One region of the Nonomuraea sp. AD125B genome, then DNA from elsewhere that is predicted to be linked to it. Evidence: predicted binding sites of a transcription regulator. Region 1 holds the regulator's gene; each other region holds the start of a gene.
The links. Region 1 encodes HrcA, which represses chaperone genes, less so after heat shock. Its sites were predicted from a motif close to TTGGCACTCTCNNNNNGAGAGTGCCAA; they were not measured.
Positions count from the first base shown of each region.

Region 2: groES (co-chaperone GroES) is a predicted target of HrcA. The motif match lies at 2,629-2,655, and genes of this name have one in related genera.
Region 3: groL (chaperonin GroEL) is a predicted target of HrcA. The motif match lies at 2,818-2,844, and genes of this name have one in related genera.

Region 1 covers NZ_JBGLOU010000013.1:200,794-206,132, forward strand. The annotation lists gene ACBR40_RS31775 (SigE family RNA polymerase sigma factor) at 1-256, shown strand, start outside; gene ACBR40_RS31780 (hypothetical protein) at 253-894, shown strand; gene ACBR40_RS31785 (16S rRNA (uracil(1498)-N(3))-methyltransferase) at 916-1,644, opposite strand; gene dnaJ (molecular chaperone DnaJ) at 1,646-2,782, opposite strand; gene hrcA (heat-inducible transcriptional repressor HrcA) at 2,794-3,807, opposite strand; gene ACBR40_RS31800 (hypothetical protein) at 4,220-4,753, shown strand; gene ACBR40_RS31805 (DUF3097 domain-containing protein) at 4,772-5,339, shown strand, end outside.
Region 2 covers NZ_JBGLOU010000014.1:40,503-45,841, forward strand. The annotation lists gene ACBR40_RS32575 (hypothetical protein) at 1-226, opposite strand, end outside; gene groL (chaperonin GroEL) at 540-2,159, opposite strand; gene groES (co-chaperone GroES) at 2,229-2,543, opposite strand; gene ACBR40_RS32590 (NAD-dependent epimerase/dehydratase family protein) at 2,739-3,593, opposite strand; gene ACBR40_RS32595 (MarR family winged helix-turn-helix transcriptional regulator) at 3,684-4,268, shown strand; gene ACBR40_RS32600 (methyltransferase domain-containing protein) at 4,280-5,339, shown strand, end outside.
Region 3 covers NZ_JBGLOU010000007.1:28,410-33,748, forward strand. The annotation lists gene ACBR40_RS19520 (RNA polymerase sigma factor) at 1-408, shown strand, start outside; SAM riboswitch class I at 488-629, shown strand; gene thrC (threonine synthase) at 643-1,878, shown strand; gene ACBR40_RS19530 (MoaD/ThiS family protein) at 1,902-2,177, shown strand; gene ACBR40_RS19535 (cold-shock protein) at 2,419-2,619, shown strand; gene groL (chaperonin GroEL) at 2,956-4,581, shown strand; gene ACBR40_RS19545 (YbhB/YbcL family Raf kinase inhibitor-like protein) at 4,676-5,206, opposite strand; gene ACBR40_RS19550 (AAA family ATPase) at 5,305-5,339, opposite strand, start outside.

The DNA of each region.
Region 1 (5,339 bases):
GAAATACGCGCCCAAGGGCCTGCCCGACGCGCCGAGCGCCGAGAACGGTGCGATCGGCGAGCTGGAACGGTCCGCCGTCATCGAGGCGTTACGAGCCCTCCCGACCCGGCAGAGAGAAGCACTGGTTCTGCGGTATTACGGTGATCTGTCCGAAGCTGAGATCGCTCACGCGATGGGCATCAGCAAGGGCGCGGTCAAGAGCCACACCGCCCGTGGCATGGCCGCGTTGCGATCCGTCCTGGAGAAAATGTCATGACCCTTCGCCCCGACGAGCACGGCGACCTCCTGCGCCGTGCGCTCCGCGCGGAGGCGGACGCGGTCGTGCCCTCGCCGGACGGTCTGGAGATCATCCGTGCCAGGATCGAGCGGCGCGGCGTGCGCAACCTCTTCTGGTGGCGGGCCGGCGCGGCCGCGGCCAGCGCCGTCCTGGTGGCCGGCACGATCGTCATGGTGGTGCCCGAGCTGCGGTCCAAGGTGATCAACGAGAGCCCGATCACGGTGGTCGATCAGGAGACCACGGGCAGGGTGCCGTCCAACTCCTCCACCACCCGCTCCCATCAGCCGCCCCCGCCTCCGCCCAGCCAGGACAACCCGGTCGTCGTGCCGCCGGAGCCCACCACCGAGTCGCCGAGCAAGCCGCCCAGGACCGCCGGGTCCACGAGCCGGCCGTCGCCGACCCCGCGTACGGAGACCACCACCACCTGCCCGCCCGTGGCCGCGACCCCGGGCGACGACTGCCCGGCCACGTCGGCGTCGCCGGCGCCCACAGAGGCCGACCCCGCCGCTCAGCCCTCGACGTGCCCCACCGAGCAGTGCCCGGCCGACAGCATCAGCGAGAGCCCCGCCGAGATCGCCACCCCGCTCATCGAGACCGGCGGCGGCACCACCCCTTAGCACCAGGTGTCGACCGGCGGCTCACCACCGGCCCGTGCGCGTGAGCAGCACGGCCGCCGCCGCCACCCCCGCCGTGGACGTGCGCAGCACCGTCGGCCCGAGCAGCGCCGGCGCCGCCCCCGCGGCCTTGAACCGGTCGAGCTCCTCGTCCGAGACGCCGCCCTCCGGCCCGACGACCACCACGATGTCGCCCTCGGCCGGCAGCGCCACCTTCGACAGCGGCTCGGCCGCCTCCTCGTGCAGCACCAGCCCGAGCGCCGCCCCGGCCAGCAATTCCGCCACCCGCGCGGTGGTGGCCGGCTCGCTCACCTCGGGCAGGTGGAAGCGGCGGGACTGCTTGCCCGCCTCGCGCGCGGTCGCCCGCCAGCGGCCGAGACCCTTGGCGACCTTGTCGCCCTTCCACTGGGCGATGCTGCGCGAGGCCGACCAGGGGACGATGACGTCCACCCCGGCCTCGGTCATCATCTCGACGGCCAGCTCGCCCCGGTCGCCCTTGGGCAGCCCCTGGACCACGGTCAGCCGCGGTCGCGGGGCCGGCACCTCGTAGCGGCGCAGCACGTCCAGGCCGAGCGCGTCCTTGGACGCCTCGCGCACCACGCACTCGGCGACCCGGCCGGCCCCGTCGGTGAGATCGACCCGCTCGCCGGCCCGCAGACGGCGCACGGAGGCGGCGTGGCGCCCCTCGGGGCCGTCGAGCGTCAGCTCCGGACCGTCGCCCAGCTCGGGGGCGATGAACACCGGAACGCTCACGTCACCTGCCGTTGAACGCGTCGCGCAGGCGCGAGAAGAAACCCTGCTGGCCCGGCGCGAACTTGCCCGGCGGGCGCTCCTCGCCCCGCAGCCTGGCCAGCTCGCGCAGCAGGTCCTCCTGCTGGGCGTCGAGCTTCGAAGGGGTCTCGACGTTGACGTGGATGAGCAGGTCGCCCCGGCCGGACTCGTTGAGGCGCTGCACGCCCCGCCCGAACATGGTGATGACCTGGCCGGACTGCGTGCCGGGCCGGACGTCGACCTCCTCGGTGCCGTCGAGCGTCTCGACCGCGAGCACCGTGCCGAGCGCGGCGGCCGTCATCGGGAGCTGGACGGTGCAGTGGAGGTCGTCACCGCGCCGCTCGAAGATCTCGTGGGCGCGCTCGACGATCTCCAGGAACAGGTCTCCGGGCGGGCCGCCGCCGGGGCCGACCTCGCCCTCGCCGGCGAGCTGGATGTGGGTGCCGTCCTCGACGCCCGCCGGGATGCGGACCTTGATGGTGCGGCGGGTGCGCACCCGGCCGTCGCCCGAGCACTCCTGGCAGGGGTGGCGGATGATGGTGCCGAAGCCGCCGCACTGCGGGCACGGCCGCGAGGTCATGACCTGGCCCAGGAACGAGCGGGTGACCTGGGAGATCTCGCCGCGCCCGTTGCACATGTCGCAGGTGTCGGGGTGGGTGCCGGGCGAGGCGCCGGCGCCGTGGCAGACCTCGCACACCACGGCCGTGTCGACGACCAGCTCACGAGTGGTGCCGAACGCCGTCTCGCGCAGGTCGAGCTCGACCCGGATGGTGGCGTTGCGACCCCGGCGGGCGCGCGAGCGCGGGCCACGGGCGCCCGCGGCGGTGCCGAAGAAGGCGTCCATGATGTCGCTGAACGGGAAGCCGGCGCCGAAGCCCCCGGCGCCCGCTCCCGCGCCGGCGAAGGAGGAGTCGCCCCCCAGGTCGTACATCTGGCGCTTGTTCGGGTCGGACAGCACCTCGTAGGCCTGCGTGATCTCCTTGAACCGCTCCTGGGTGTCAGGATCGGGGTTCACGTCGGGGTGCAACTCGCGGGCGAGCCGGCGGTATGCCTTCTTGATCTCGTCCTGACTCGCGTCACGCCGCACCCCGAGGGTGGCGTAATAGTCGCTGTTTGCCACTTATCGACCTCTTATGATGCAGCCAGGATCTGGCTGACGTAGCGAGCCACCGCGCGCACGGCGCCCATCGTCACGGGATAGTCCATCCTGGTGGGACCCAGCACACCGAGCCGGGCGAGTTGGTTGTCGCCAAGACCGTATCCGGTCGCGACCACGGATGTGCCCTGGAGGTAGGGGTTTTCCGAGCCGATCCGTACGGTGAGGGCGGACGGGGTGTCGGGGGAGGTCTCGCCGAGCAGCCGCATGAGCACGACCTGCTCCTCCAGCGCCTCCAGCACGTCGCGCAGGCCGACGGAGAAGTCCGCTCCGGCGAGGTTGGCCGCACCCGCGAAAACGATCTTTTCGTCATACCGCTCCACCAGGGTCTCCAGCAGCACGGACAAGATCGTGGCGGCGGCCGGGCGGTCCTCCACGGGCAGCCGCTCCGGCAGGTCGGCGACCAGCTCGGGAACGCTGCTGAGCTGGCAGCCGTCGAGGCCGGAGTTGAGCACCGCGCGCAGGTGCGCGATGCGGGTGTCCTCCAGCGCCTCGGGCAGCTCGACGACGCGCTGCTCGACGCGGCCGGTGTTGGTGATGAGCACCAGCATGACGCGGCGCTCGCTCAGCGGCACCAGCTCGACGTGCCGGACGGTCGAACGGGTGAGCGTGGGGTATTGCACGACGGCCACCTGCCGGGTGAGCTGCGCGAGCAGCCGCACCGTGCGCATCACCACGTCGTCCAGGTCGACGGCGCCGGCCAGGAACGTCTCGATCGCCCGGCGCTCGGCGCCGGACAGCGGCTTGATCTGCGAGAGCCGGTCGACGAACAGGCGGTAGCCCTTGTCCGTCGGCACCCGCCCCGCACTCGTGTGCGGCTGGGTGATGTAGCCCTCCTCCTCCAGCGCGGCCATGTCGTTCCTGACCGTCGCCGGGGAGACCTTCAGATTGTGGCGCTCGGCCAGCGCCTTGGAGCCCACCGGTTCGTTGGTGGACACGTAGTCCTCGACAATGGCGCGGAGCACCGCCAGCTTCCGTTCGTCGAGCACGTGCTCACCTCCTGCCTCTGCCCGTAGGGAAAACGCGGTGCCTAGCACTCTGTGTTCCCGAGTGCCAAGTGTACGGCTCTCGCCCACAGGGTGCGATGACACCGGCTCCCATCCTCTTGCTAGCGTCTTACAAGCGACAGGCTTCACACTTGCGGACATGTCGGACGAAGCACAGCCCCCGTACGGGCCACCGCCCGGACAGGGTCCGTACCACCATCAGCCATTCCCGCCTCAGCCCGGATACGGCCCGCAGCCCGGCTCCCAGCCCGCATACGGGCCGCAGCCCGGATACGGTGGGCAGCCGGGATACGGCACGCCTCCGCAGCCGTATGGTCCGCCGCCTCAGTACGGACAATACGGCCAACAACCACAGTTCCCACCACGAATCGATTCCAAAGCCATCAAACCCAGCTTGTGGTGGGTCGGCGGCGCCTGGATCGTGGCCGTGCTCTGCGGCGTCCTCGGCATCGTGCTCTTCGTGAACGGCGTCGCCGGCGGCGTGAACGACCTCGCGCCCACCAAGACGTTCGCCTCGGGGGAGAACGTCACCGTCACCGTGGACCCGGCCGACAAGCCCGCCGTCTACCTCTCCTCCGACACGCCGGTCACATACTCGTGCCAGATCGCCGGCGGATCGGGGCAGGCCAAGCTGGCCAAGACCGGCGGCTCGCAGACCGTCACGGTCAACGGCGTCGTGTGGGAGCAGATCCTCGTGGTCAACGCGCCCGCCAAGGGCGACTACCAGCTCACCTGCAGCAACGAGGAGTCGGCCGCGGTCAAGTACGGCGTCGGCAAGCCGCTGTCGTCCGCCGCCGGCGGGGTGGTCGGCGGGGTCGTCGCGCTGCTCGCGATCCCCGGCGCGGGCATCCTGCTCGCGATCATCGCCACCATCGTGGTCCTGGTGCGCCGCTCCTCCGCGCGCAAGCGCCTTGCGGCCGCCGGGTGATTTGCTACGGTCCCCCCTGTGTACGACGGTGATGTTCTGGCGGGTAACTGGCGGCGGCCCGGCAAGGGCAAGATTCCGAAGGTGCCCGCCGAGCCGGATCTCGTCGTGGAGGACGCCGACAGCGGCTTCTGCGGCGCCGTGGTGGCCTGCGACAAGGAGGCCGTCACGCTGGAGGACCGGTTCGGCAGGCGGCGGCTGTTCCCGCTGGCGCCGGCCGCGTTCCTCCTGGAGGGCAGGCCGGTGACCCTGGTGCGCCCCGCGCCGGCCGCCGCCCCCGAAGGCCCCCGGCGCAGCGCGTCGGGCTCCATCGCCGTCGAGGGGCTGCGGGCCCGCGTGGCCAGGGAGAGCCGCATCTACGTCGAGGGCGTGCACGACGCCGCGCTCGTGGAGAAGATCTGGGGCCACGACCTGCGGGTCGAGGGGGTCGTGGTCGAATACCTCGAAGGCGTCGACCACCTGCCGGACATCGTCGCCGAGTTCGGCCCCGAACCGGGGCGGCGGCTGGGGGTCCTCGTGGACCACCTCGTCCCCGGTTCCAAAGAGAGCCGGATCGCCGCCGAGATCACCTCGCCGGACGTGCTCGTCG
Region 2 (5,339 bases), on a different contig from region 1:
CCACGAGCCAGGCCGTGCCGGGCGGCTGGGAGCCCCAGGTCACCTCCTCGGGCGGCAGGTTCAGCACGAGGACCACCTCAAGGGCGTCCACCGGGTCGGCTCCCTCCAGCAGCCCTCCGAAGACGTACGCCGCCCGCAGGAACGGCTCCGCCGCCGCCACCCGGCGCGTCTGGTCGCACGTCTCGGCGAGCCGCCGCAGCCGCTGCACCGCCCGCCGGTACTGCATCCCGCCACCTCCCGCCGCCCAGCGTACGCACCCGCCGAGCCCGGGGGCTCGCCGGAGGCCCGGAGACGCGAAGCCCCCGAGACGCAAGCCCGGAGACGCAAGGGCCCGGAGACGCGAACGAGTGCTCCGGAGCCCCGAAAGCCCGAGACGCGAGGGTCCCGGAGACGCGAGGGTCCCGGAGACGCGAGGGTCCCGGAGACGCGAAAGCCGCTGGGACACCGGAGCCCCGGAAACCGCCGCGGCCCGCCTCCCCCTCCGCCCGAAGGCGGCAGCGGGACGCGGGCCGTGACAGGTGAAGCGGAAAGAAGGCCGATCAGTGGCCGTGGCCGTGACCGTGGCCCTGGCCGGCGGCCGGAGCCTCCTCCTCGGGCTTGTCCACGACGAGCGCCTCGGTGGTGAGCAGCATGCCCGCGATCGAGGCGGCGTTCTGGACGGCCGAGCGGGTGACCTTGACCGGGTCGATGACGCCCTGGCCGATGAGGTCGCCGTATTCGCCGGTGGCGGCGTTGAGGCCGTGACCCGCGGACAGCTCGGCGATCTTGTGCGTGACGACGTAGCCCTCAAGGCCGGCGTTCTCGGCGATCCACCGGGCCGGCTCGACCAGCGAACGGCGGACGATGCCGACGCCCGTGGCCTCGTCGCCGCTCAGGCCGAGGTCGTCGAGCTCCTTGCCGACGTGGATGAGCGCGGAGCCACCGCCGGAGACGATGCCCTCCTCGATCGCCGCGCGGGTGGCGGAGATCGCGTCCTCAAGGCGGTGCTTCTTCTCCTTGAGCTCGACCTCGGTGGCCGCGCCGACGCGCAGCACGCACACGCCGCCGGCGAGCTTGGCCAGGCGCTCCTGCAGCTTCTCGCGGTCCCAGTCGGAGTCGGACTGCTCGATGGCGAGCTTGATCTCCTTGACGCGGTCCTCGATGGCCTGCGCGTCACCGGCGCCGTCGACGATGGTCGTGGTGTCCTTGGTCACCACGACGCGGCGGGCGGTGCCGAGCACCTCCAGGCCGACGTGCTCCAGCTTGAGGCCGACCTCCTCGCTGACGACCTGGCCGCCGGTGAGGATGGCCATGTCCTGCAGCATCGCCTTGCGGCGGTCGCCGAAGCCGGGGGCCTTGACGGCGACGGAGGTGAACGTGCCGCGGATCTTGTTGGTGACCAGGACGGCCAGGGCCTCGCCCTCGACGTCCTCGGCGACCACGAGCAGCGGCTTCTTGGTCTGGGCGATCTTCTCCAGCAGCGGCAGGAAGTCCGCGATGGAGGAGACCTTGCCCTGGGTGAGCAGGATGTAGGCGTCCTCCAGGACGGCCTCCATGCGCTCGGGGTCGGTCACCATGTAGGCCGACAGGTAACCCTTGTCGAACTGCATGCCCTCGGTGAACTCGAGCTCCATGCCCATGGCGTTGGACTCTTCGACGGTGAGGACACCGTCCTTGCCCACCTTGTCGAACGCCTCGGCGATCAGCTCGCCGATCTTGGCGTCCTGGGCGGAGATGGTGGCGACGTTGGCGATCTCGTTCTTGTCGCCGACCTCGCGGGCCACCGAGAGCAGCTTGTCGCTGACCGCCTTGGCGGCCTTGTCGATGCCGCGCTTGAGCGACAGCGGCGAGGCGCCGGCGGCGACGTTGCGCAGGCCCTCGCGGACCATGGCCTGGGCCAGGACGGTCGCGGTGGTGGTGCCGTCACCCGCGATGTCGTTGGTCTTGGTGGCCACTTCCTTGGCGAGCTGGGCGCCGAGGTTCTCGTAGCGCTCCTCCAGCTCGATCTCACGAGCGATGGTCACGCCGTCGTTCGTGATCGTCGGCGCACCGAACTTCTTGTCGATGACGACGTTGCGGCCCCGCGGGCCGAGGGTAACCTTCACGGCGTCCGCGAGGGCGTTGACGCCGCGCTCCAGGGCGCGCCGCGCGTTCTCGTCGAACTCCAGGATCTTCGCCATGCTGAAAGTCCTCTCCTGGCGTCGAAAGCCCCGGCCGCCCTAAAGCGCCCGGGGCTCGACGCATCCGGCCTACTTCTCGATGATCGCGAGAACGTCGCGGGCGGAGAGCACGAGGTACTCCTCGCCGTTGTACTTGACCTCGGTGCCGCCGTACTTGCTGTAGAGGACGATGTCGCCCTCGGAGACGTCGAGCGGAATCCGCTTCTCGCCGTCCTCGTCCCAGTTGCCCGGACCCACCGCGAGGACTCGGCCCTCCTGCGGCTTCTCCTTGGCGGTGTCAGGGATGACCAGGCCGGAAGCCGTGGTCTGCTCGGCCTCAAGCGGCTGAACCACAATGCGGTCGCCGAGCGGCTTAACGGGAACCTTGGTGGCGGTCGTCACGATCGGACCTCCCCTTCAGATGTGAATGATCAGAAGAGGCGACCAGCTGGGCCTGCCGTCGCGGGTGTCAGACCTGCCTCGTCGCACGTTGGCACTCTCAAGGGGAGAGTGCCAACAGGAAACATATGCAAGAGGGCCTTGACAGTCAACACGAACGCGTCCGCGTCTGCTGACAGCGATCGGAACAACGGGTGTCGATCAGGCGTACGAGCCCTCGGTGAGCTCGGCGACGATCCCCGGCCGGGTCGGGGTCCAGCCGAGCTCGCGGCGGGTGCGCGGCGCGCCGACCCGCTGGCCGAGGGCCAGGGCCTCGGCGAATCCGGCCCCGAGCGCCTTCGCGGCCTCCTCCAGCGGCCAGGGCTCGGCGACCTCCTTGACGCCGGCCGCGCGGGCCGCCGCCTCGGCCACGTCCGTGAGCGGCACGGCCTCCTCGCTCACGCCGTGGTAGACCGCCGCCCCGCCGCGCTCCACGACCGCCGCGACGAGCTCGGCGAGGTCGTCCACGTGCACGAAGGTCCAGGTGGGCGCCGTGCCGTCGGCCGAGACGTACACTCCGGTGCCGCGCTCGGCGGCCAGGCCGCGAAGGAGCGCGGGGATGCCGGAGCCCCTGCCGTGCACCACGCCCGGCCGTACGACGGAGCCGCCGCCGCCGAGCACCACTCGCTCCACCTCGTCCCGGTACGCCACGAGCGGAATCGGCCGGGCCGGGCTGTCCTCGTCGCCCCCGTCGACCGCGCCGAGCACCCACACGCCGCTCAGGTACACCATCCGCGCCCCCGCGGCGGCCGGGACACCCGCGACGGCGAGGTCGGTCTCACGGTCGCCGGTGAGCTGCCCGGCGTGCACGACGACCTCGACACCCGGCTCCAGTGCCGCCTGCAGCGCGGCAGGGTCCGACAGGTCGCCGTACCGCTCGCCCGACGCCGCCGGCACCCGCCTCGCGCCGTCGGCCGGCGGGCGTACGTACGCGATCACCTCGTGGCCCCCCGCGACCAGCCGCTCCACGACGGCCGCCCCGATGTAACCGGTCGCGCCGATCACCAGAACCCGCATCACTCTCACCTCAAAAAGTTCGACATCGAAGTCTTCCACGCCGAAGATAGCGCCAGGCGTCGAACATTTCAATGTCGTAGGATCGAGCGCATGGACGAGGCGATCGACGCGGTCGACGAGATCATCGGCCAGTGGGCGCGGGCGCGGCCCGGCGTCGACGTGTCCCCCACGGGCGTGGTCGGCAGGGTCACGCGCGCCTCCCGGCTGCTGGACCGCGCCGCCAGGGAGTTCCTGGCCGAGCACGGACTGGAGGCGTGGGAGTTCGACGTGCTCGCCACGCTCCGGCGCGCCGAGGACGTCCGGATGTGCATGAAGGACCTTTCGGCCGCCGCCATGGTGAGCCCCGGCGCGCTCACCAACCGCATCGACCACCTGCTCGACCGCGGGCTCGTCGATCGGTGGCCGGCCCCGGGCAACCGGCGGATGACGTTCGTCGGGCTGACCGAAGAGGGCCGGCGGGTGGCCGACGACGTGCTCGAACGGCACGCGGCCAACGAGGCCCGGCTGCTGTCCGGGCTCTCCGCGGACGACCAGGACGCCCTGGCCGCCCTGCTCCGCAAGCTCCTGCTGTCCCTGGGCGACACCCCCGCCGTCTCGTGCGCCGCCGGGGACGCCGCCGCGACCACTACGGAGACCGTCACGAGCGGCGTCACGAGGGGTTCCGCGACGCGATAACGTCGGGCAACGTGGACCTCGACGCCTTCCGACAGCTCCTGACCTCCCGCGGCCGGCAGGCGCTCGCCGAGGCCGTGGAGCTGACCGCCACGGGGGCCGATCCCGTCGCCGCCGCCACCAGGCTGCGCCGCACGTACGACGCCGCGCTCACCTCGGCCGCGCTCACCCAGGCGGCGCTCCGCGAACGGGCGCGGGCGAAGTTCGGCGAGGACGCCGAGGTGATGTTCTTCACCCCGCACGGCCTGGAGCAGTCCACCCGCAAGGAGGTGGCCGAGCACCGCGCCCGCCGCCTCGCAGGAGCGCGCGTGATCGACGTCTGCTGCGGCGTCGGCGGCGACCTTCTCGCCCTGGCGCGGGCGGGCTGCACCGTGACCGCCGTGGACATCGACCCGCTGACCGTCGCCGTGGCCAGGGCGAACGCCGAGGCGCTCGGCGTCGCCGACCGGGTGAGCGTGGTCGTGGGCAACGCGGGGGCGGTGCGGCCCGAGGACTACGACGCGCTCTTCGCCGACCCGGCCAGGCGGACGGGGCGGGGCCGCACGTTCGATCCTCTGGCGTACTCTCCGCCGTGGCCGACGGTGCTCGACCTGGTGGCGCGGGCGGACCGCGCCTGCGTCAAGGTCGCCCCGGGCATCCCCTACTCCTACATCCCCGAGTCCGCCGAGGCCGAGTGGGTCTCGTACAAGGGGGAGGTCAAGGAGGCGGCCATCTGGACCGGCCCCGGCAGCCGCTCGATGCGCCGCGCCACCCTGCTGCCCGGCGGGCACACCCTGGCCGCCACCGGCCCCGAGAGCCTGGCGCCGGTCGGCGCGCTGGGCCGCTACGTCTACGAGCCCGACGGCGCCGCGATCAGGGCGCACCTGGTGCGCGAGGTGGCCGGCCTGGTCGGCGGGCGGCTGCTCGACCAGCAGATCGCCTACATCGCCGCCGACGAGCCGATCGACACCCCGTGGGCCGCGCGTTACGCCGTGGACGAGGTGATGACGTTCTCGCTGAAGAAACTCCGGGCGGCGCTGCGTGAGCGACAAATCGGAAATGTCACCATCAAGAAGCGCGGCTCTGCTCTCGACA
Region 3 (5,339 bases), on a different contig from region 1:
GCGTCGCAGGACACCCTGCTCGCGGTGGCGCGCAACATCGGCCGCTTCGAGGGGCGGGCCAGGTTCAGCACCTGGCTGCACATCGTGACGGCCAACTGCGCGCGCACCACCTACCGGTCGCTGAAGCGCAGGGCGGCCGAGCAGACCTCCGACGAGCTGCCGACGCAGAAGCCCGACGCGCGGCGGGTCAGCGTGATCGCCGGCTCGCGGCTCGACCTGCTCGACGCGATGGAGGCGCTGGAGGCCGACAAGCCCGATCTCGCGCAGGCGCTGGTCCTGCGCGACATCGTGCAGCTCGACTACAACGAGGTGGCCGAGCAGCTCGGCATCCCGCTGGGCACCGCGAAGTCGCGCATCCACCAGGCGCGCAAGTACGTCCAGGCGGCGCTGGGTGACGACTATCGGTGAGACGCCCCGTCTCAGTCTTTGAGACAGGTGGTCGTTCCCGCCGCTTCGGCGGGTAGAGTCGTGTGCAACAACTTCATACAGCTCATCCAGAGGGGTGGAGGGACCGGCCCTGCGAAGCCCCGGCAACCCTCCCGGCTTTCGACTCGCGACCTGGCGAGGCCGACCGGGACAAGGTGCCAATTCCGGTTCGCGGTCAAGGTGGCCGTGGGCGAAGATGAGGGAAGGCCTCGCTTCATGTCGCACGACTTTGGTCCTGCCGTCGCTCTGTCCTGCCGCGAGTGCGGCGCCCGTTACCCGCTCGGGCCGAGCTTCGCGTGCCTGGAGTGTTTCGGGCCGCTCGAAGCGGCCTACGAGTTCGGCCGGGTGACCCGCGAGGACATCGCCGCGGGCCCGGCCAACATCTGGCGCTACCGCTCGCTGCTCCCGGTCCCCGCCGACGTGGCGACCAAGCCCAACATGAACCCCGGCTGGACGAAGCTGGTCAGGGCGGGCAACCTCGGGCGGGCGCTCGGCATCAAGTCCCTGCACGTCAAGGACGACTCCGGCAATCCCACCCACTCCTTCAAGGACCGGGTGGTCGCCATCGCCGTCGAGGCGGCGCGCAACTTCGGCTTCCACACGCTCTCCTGCTCCTCCACCGGCAACCTCGCGGGCGCGGTGACCGCCGCAGCGGCGCGGGCCGGGCTCGACGCCTGCGTGTTCATCCCGGCCGACCTGGAAGAGGCGAAGATCGCCATGGCCCGGGTGTTCGGCGGCAAGCTGATCGGCATCGACGGCACCTACGACGAGGTCAACCGGTTCTGCTCCGAGCTGATCGGCGACCCGCTGGGCGACAAGTGGGGGTTCGTCAACGTCAACCTGCGGCCCTACTACGCCGAGGGCTCCAAGACGCTCGCGTACGAGATCGCCGAGCAGCTCGGCTGGCGGCTGCCTGAGCAGATCGTCATCCCGATCGCCTCGGGCTCGCAGCTCACCAAGATCGACAAGGGCTTCAAGGAGCTCATCGCCTTGGGCCTGGTCGAGGACACCCCCTACAAGGTCTTCGGGGCGCAGGCCGCCGGGTGCTCGCCGGTGTCGGCGGCGTACAAGGCGGGGCACGACGTCGTCCAGCCGGTCAAGCCCAACACCATCGCGAAGTCGCTGGCGATCGGCAACCCGGCCGACGGCCCGTACGTGCTGGACATCGCCCGGCGCACCGGCGGGGCCGTCGAGGACGTCACCGACGCCGAGGTCGTGGCCGCGATCAAGCTGCTGGCCTCGACCGAGGGCATCTTCGCCGAGACCGCGGGCGGCGTCACCGTGGGCGTGCTCAAGAAGCTCGTCGAGGCGGGGCGGCTCGACCCCGAGGCGGAGACCGTGGTCCTCAACACCGGCGACGGCCTGAAGACGCTGGACGCCATCGCCGGCGAGTCGTCGCGGCCCACCGCCGTGATCAAGCCGTCTCTCGACGCGTTCCGCGCGGCTGTCTGACAACCAGGAAAGGCGAGATAACCATGAGCGTTACTGTTCGGATTCCCACCATTCTGCGCACCTACACCGGCGGAAACGCGGAAGTGAGTGGCGAAGGCGCGACTCTTCGTGACGTGCTCGCCAAGCTCGATGCCGACTACCCGGGCATCGGCGCGAGAATTCTGGATGAATCGGGCAAGATTCGGCGTTTTGTCAACGTTTACGTTGGGGAAGAGGACGTCCGTTTCGCCGAGGGCCTGGACACCGCCGTCCCTCAGGGCGCGCAGATCTCCATCATCCCGGCGGTCGCCGGCGGCTGAGTGCCCGTACGACTCCACGGAAGGCGCCCCAAGCGGGCGCCTTCTGCTTTTCGGGCCTATTCAAACGTTGAAGTACCCGCACTGCGAACAAATGCGTCTTTCGTGGATTGACTCTGTTGCCAAACCCCTTGCCACAGGTATGGTCGAGGCGATCGTCTGGCTGTTTTGTCGTTAAGTCGGACGATTACGGGTCTCGCGGTGGAATGGGCGAGATCCGTAGCCCCAGTAAGAGGAGTCGGAAGTGGCGCAGGGCACCGTCAAGTGGTTCAACGCGGACAAGGGCTACGGCTTCATCGCGGTAGACGGTGGTAAGGATGTATTCGTCCATTACTCCGCGATACTGATGGACGGGTACCGATCTCTCGAGCAGGGCCAGCGGGTCGAGTTCGAGATCACGCAGGGCCAGAAGGGACCGCAGGCCGAGTCTGTCCGCTCGGTCTGATTTACGTCACCTGGTATGCACCGGCGGGGCCCGTGCGGCAGCGCAGTCCGTACGAGCCCGCCACCCTCGTAGTCGGCGATCGACGGCGGGCCACACGGTGAGCGGCCCGCCGTCCCTACGTCGATCGGCTGACCTGCGCGGAGGCCCCTCCAGAAGGTCGTTCGCTTGCACTCGGCAGGGTAGAGTGCTAAACAGTCGTTGGCACTCTGTGTGGCAGAGTGCCAATAACTCGGGATCGAGACGATGGGGTCTGCCGAACGGAGATGCAGTCCCTGGCCGTCGCGGGCGTCGGCTCGGTCCAGGACAAGCCACCCTGCATCTGGGAGGTCTAGCCTTATGGCAGCCAAGATGATCGCGTTTGACGAGGACGCCCGGCGCGGTCTCGAGCGCGGTATGAACCAGCTCGCTGACGCCGTCAAGGTGACCTTGGGCCCCAAGGGCCGCAACGTCGTGCTGGAGAAGAAGTGGGGCGCCCCCACGATCACCAACGACGGTGTGTCCATCGCCAAGGAGATCGAGCTCGAGGACCCTTGGGAGAAGATCGGCGCCGAGCTGGTCAAGGAAGTCGCCAAGAAGACGGACGACGTCGCGGGCGACGGCACCACCACCGCCACCGTGCTCGCCCAGGCGCTGGTTCGTGAGGGCCTGCGCAACGTCGCCGCCGGCGCCAACCCGATGGCCCTGAAGAAGGGCATCGAGGCCGCCGTCGAGCGCGTCAGCGAGGAGCTCTCCAAGCTGGCCAAGGACGTGGAGACCAAGGAGCAGATCGCCTCCACCGCCTCCATCTCCGCCGCCGACCCCGAGATCGGCTCGCTCATCGCCGAGGCGATGGACAAGGTCGGCAAGGAAGGCGTCATCACCGTCGAGGAGAGCAACACCTTCGGCCTGGAGCTGGAGCTCACCGAGGGCATGCGGTTCGACAAGGGCATGGTGTCGATGTACTTCGTCACCGACTCCGACCGCATGGAGGCCGTCCTCGAGGACCCCTACATCCTGATCGTCAACAGCAAGGTCTCCGCCAACAAGGACCTGCTGCCCCTGCTCGACAAGGTCGTGCAGTCCGGCAGGCCGCTGCTGATCATCGCTGAGGACGTCGAGGGCGAGGCCCTGGCCACCCTGGTCGTCAACAAGATCCGCGGCCTGTTCCGCTCCGTGGCCGTCAAGGCCCCGGGCTTCGGCGACCGCCGCAAGGCCATGCTCAACGACATCGCCATCCTCACCGGTGGCCAGGTCATCGCCGAGGAGGTCGGTCTCAAGCTCGAGAACGCCACCCTCGACCTGCTGGGCCGCGCGCGCAAGGTCGTCGTCACCAAGGACGAGACCACGATCGTCGACGGCGCCGGCGACGCCGAGCAGATCTCCGGCCGGGTCAACGAGATCCGCGCCGAGATCGAGCGCACCGACTCCGACTACGACCGCGAGAAGCTCCAGGAGCGCCTCGCCAAGCTGGCCGGCGGCGTGGCCGTCATCAAGGCGGGCGCGGCCACCGAGGTCGAGCTCAAGGAGCGCAAGCACCGCATCGAGGACGCCGTGCGCAACGCGAAGGCGGCCGTCGAGGAGGGCATCGTCCCCGGCGGTGGCGTGGCGCTGCTGCAGGCCGGCGCCAAGGCGTTCGACAAGCTGGAGCTGGCCGGCGACGAGGCCACCGGTGCCTCGATCGTGAAGAAGGCTCTGGAGGAGCCGCTCAAGCAGATCGCGGTCAACGCCGGTCTCGAGGGCGGCGTCGTGGTGGAGAAGGTCCGCAACCTCACTCCGGGCGAGGGCCTCAACGCCGCCAGCGGCGAGTACGTCAACATGTTCGAGTCGGGCATCATCGACCCGGCCAAGGTGACGCGCTCCGCGCTGCAGAACGCCGCCTCCATCGCGGCGCTCTTCCTCACCACCGAGGCTGTCATCGCCGAGAAGCCCGAGAAGGCCGCTGCCGCTCCCGCCATGCCGGGTGGCGGCGACATGGACTTCTAGGTCTGTTCGCTCGCGAAGCCGAAGCACAAGAGCGGCCCGGATCTTCCGGGCCGCTCTTGTGCATTGACGGCGTGTTCGTGTGCGTTGACCGCGGTCAGACGCCGTAGACCGGGACGATGTGGCCGCGGGCCAGCGTGTTGGCCGTGATGTTGAAGCCGACCACCGCCGGGCTGGCGTCGCCGTCCACGCCCAGCTTGTCGACGCCGAGGGCGTGGACGGTGAAGACATAGCGGTGCGGGGCGCCGGGCGGCGGGGCCGCGCCGCCGAAGGCCTTGGCGCCGTAGTCGTTGCGGGCGTGGGCGGCACCCTCGGGCAGCCCCTTGAAGTCGGGGGCGCTGCCCGCGCCCGCGGGCAGCTCGGTCACCGAGGCCGGCAGGTCGAACAGCACCCAGTGCCAGAACCCGCTGCCCGTGGGGGCGTCGGGGTCGTAGCAGGTGACGGCGTAGCTCCGGGTCCCTTCGGGCGCGCCGGACCAGCGGAGCTGGGGCGAGACGTTCTGGCCCGTCATGCCCCAGTCGTTGAAGACGTGCAGGTCGCTGAGCCGCTCGCCGTCCTGGATGTCGTCGCTCTCGACCACGAGCGCGGGAACCGACGGCAGGTGTTCATGGGGCAGCGGTGCTGGCACGGCATCCTCCTAGGTAGGCAAGCGTTCCTGATCGCCATCCTAGAAGCGGCCGGGCCGGTCGCCGGTCATGGCGTCGCCGGTTCCCGCGCGGGGCGCGGTCACATGGCGAGCTGCGCCGGCAGGGGCTTGTCGT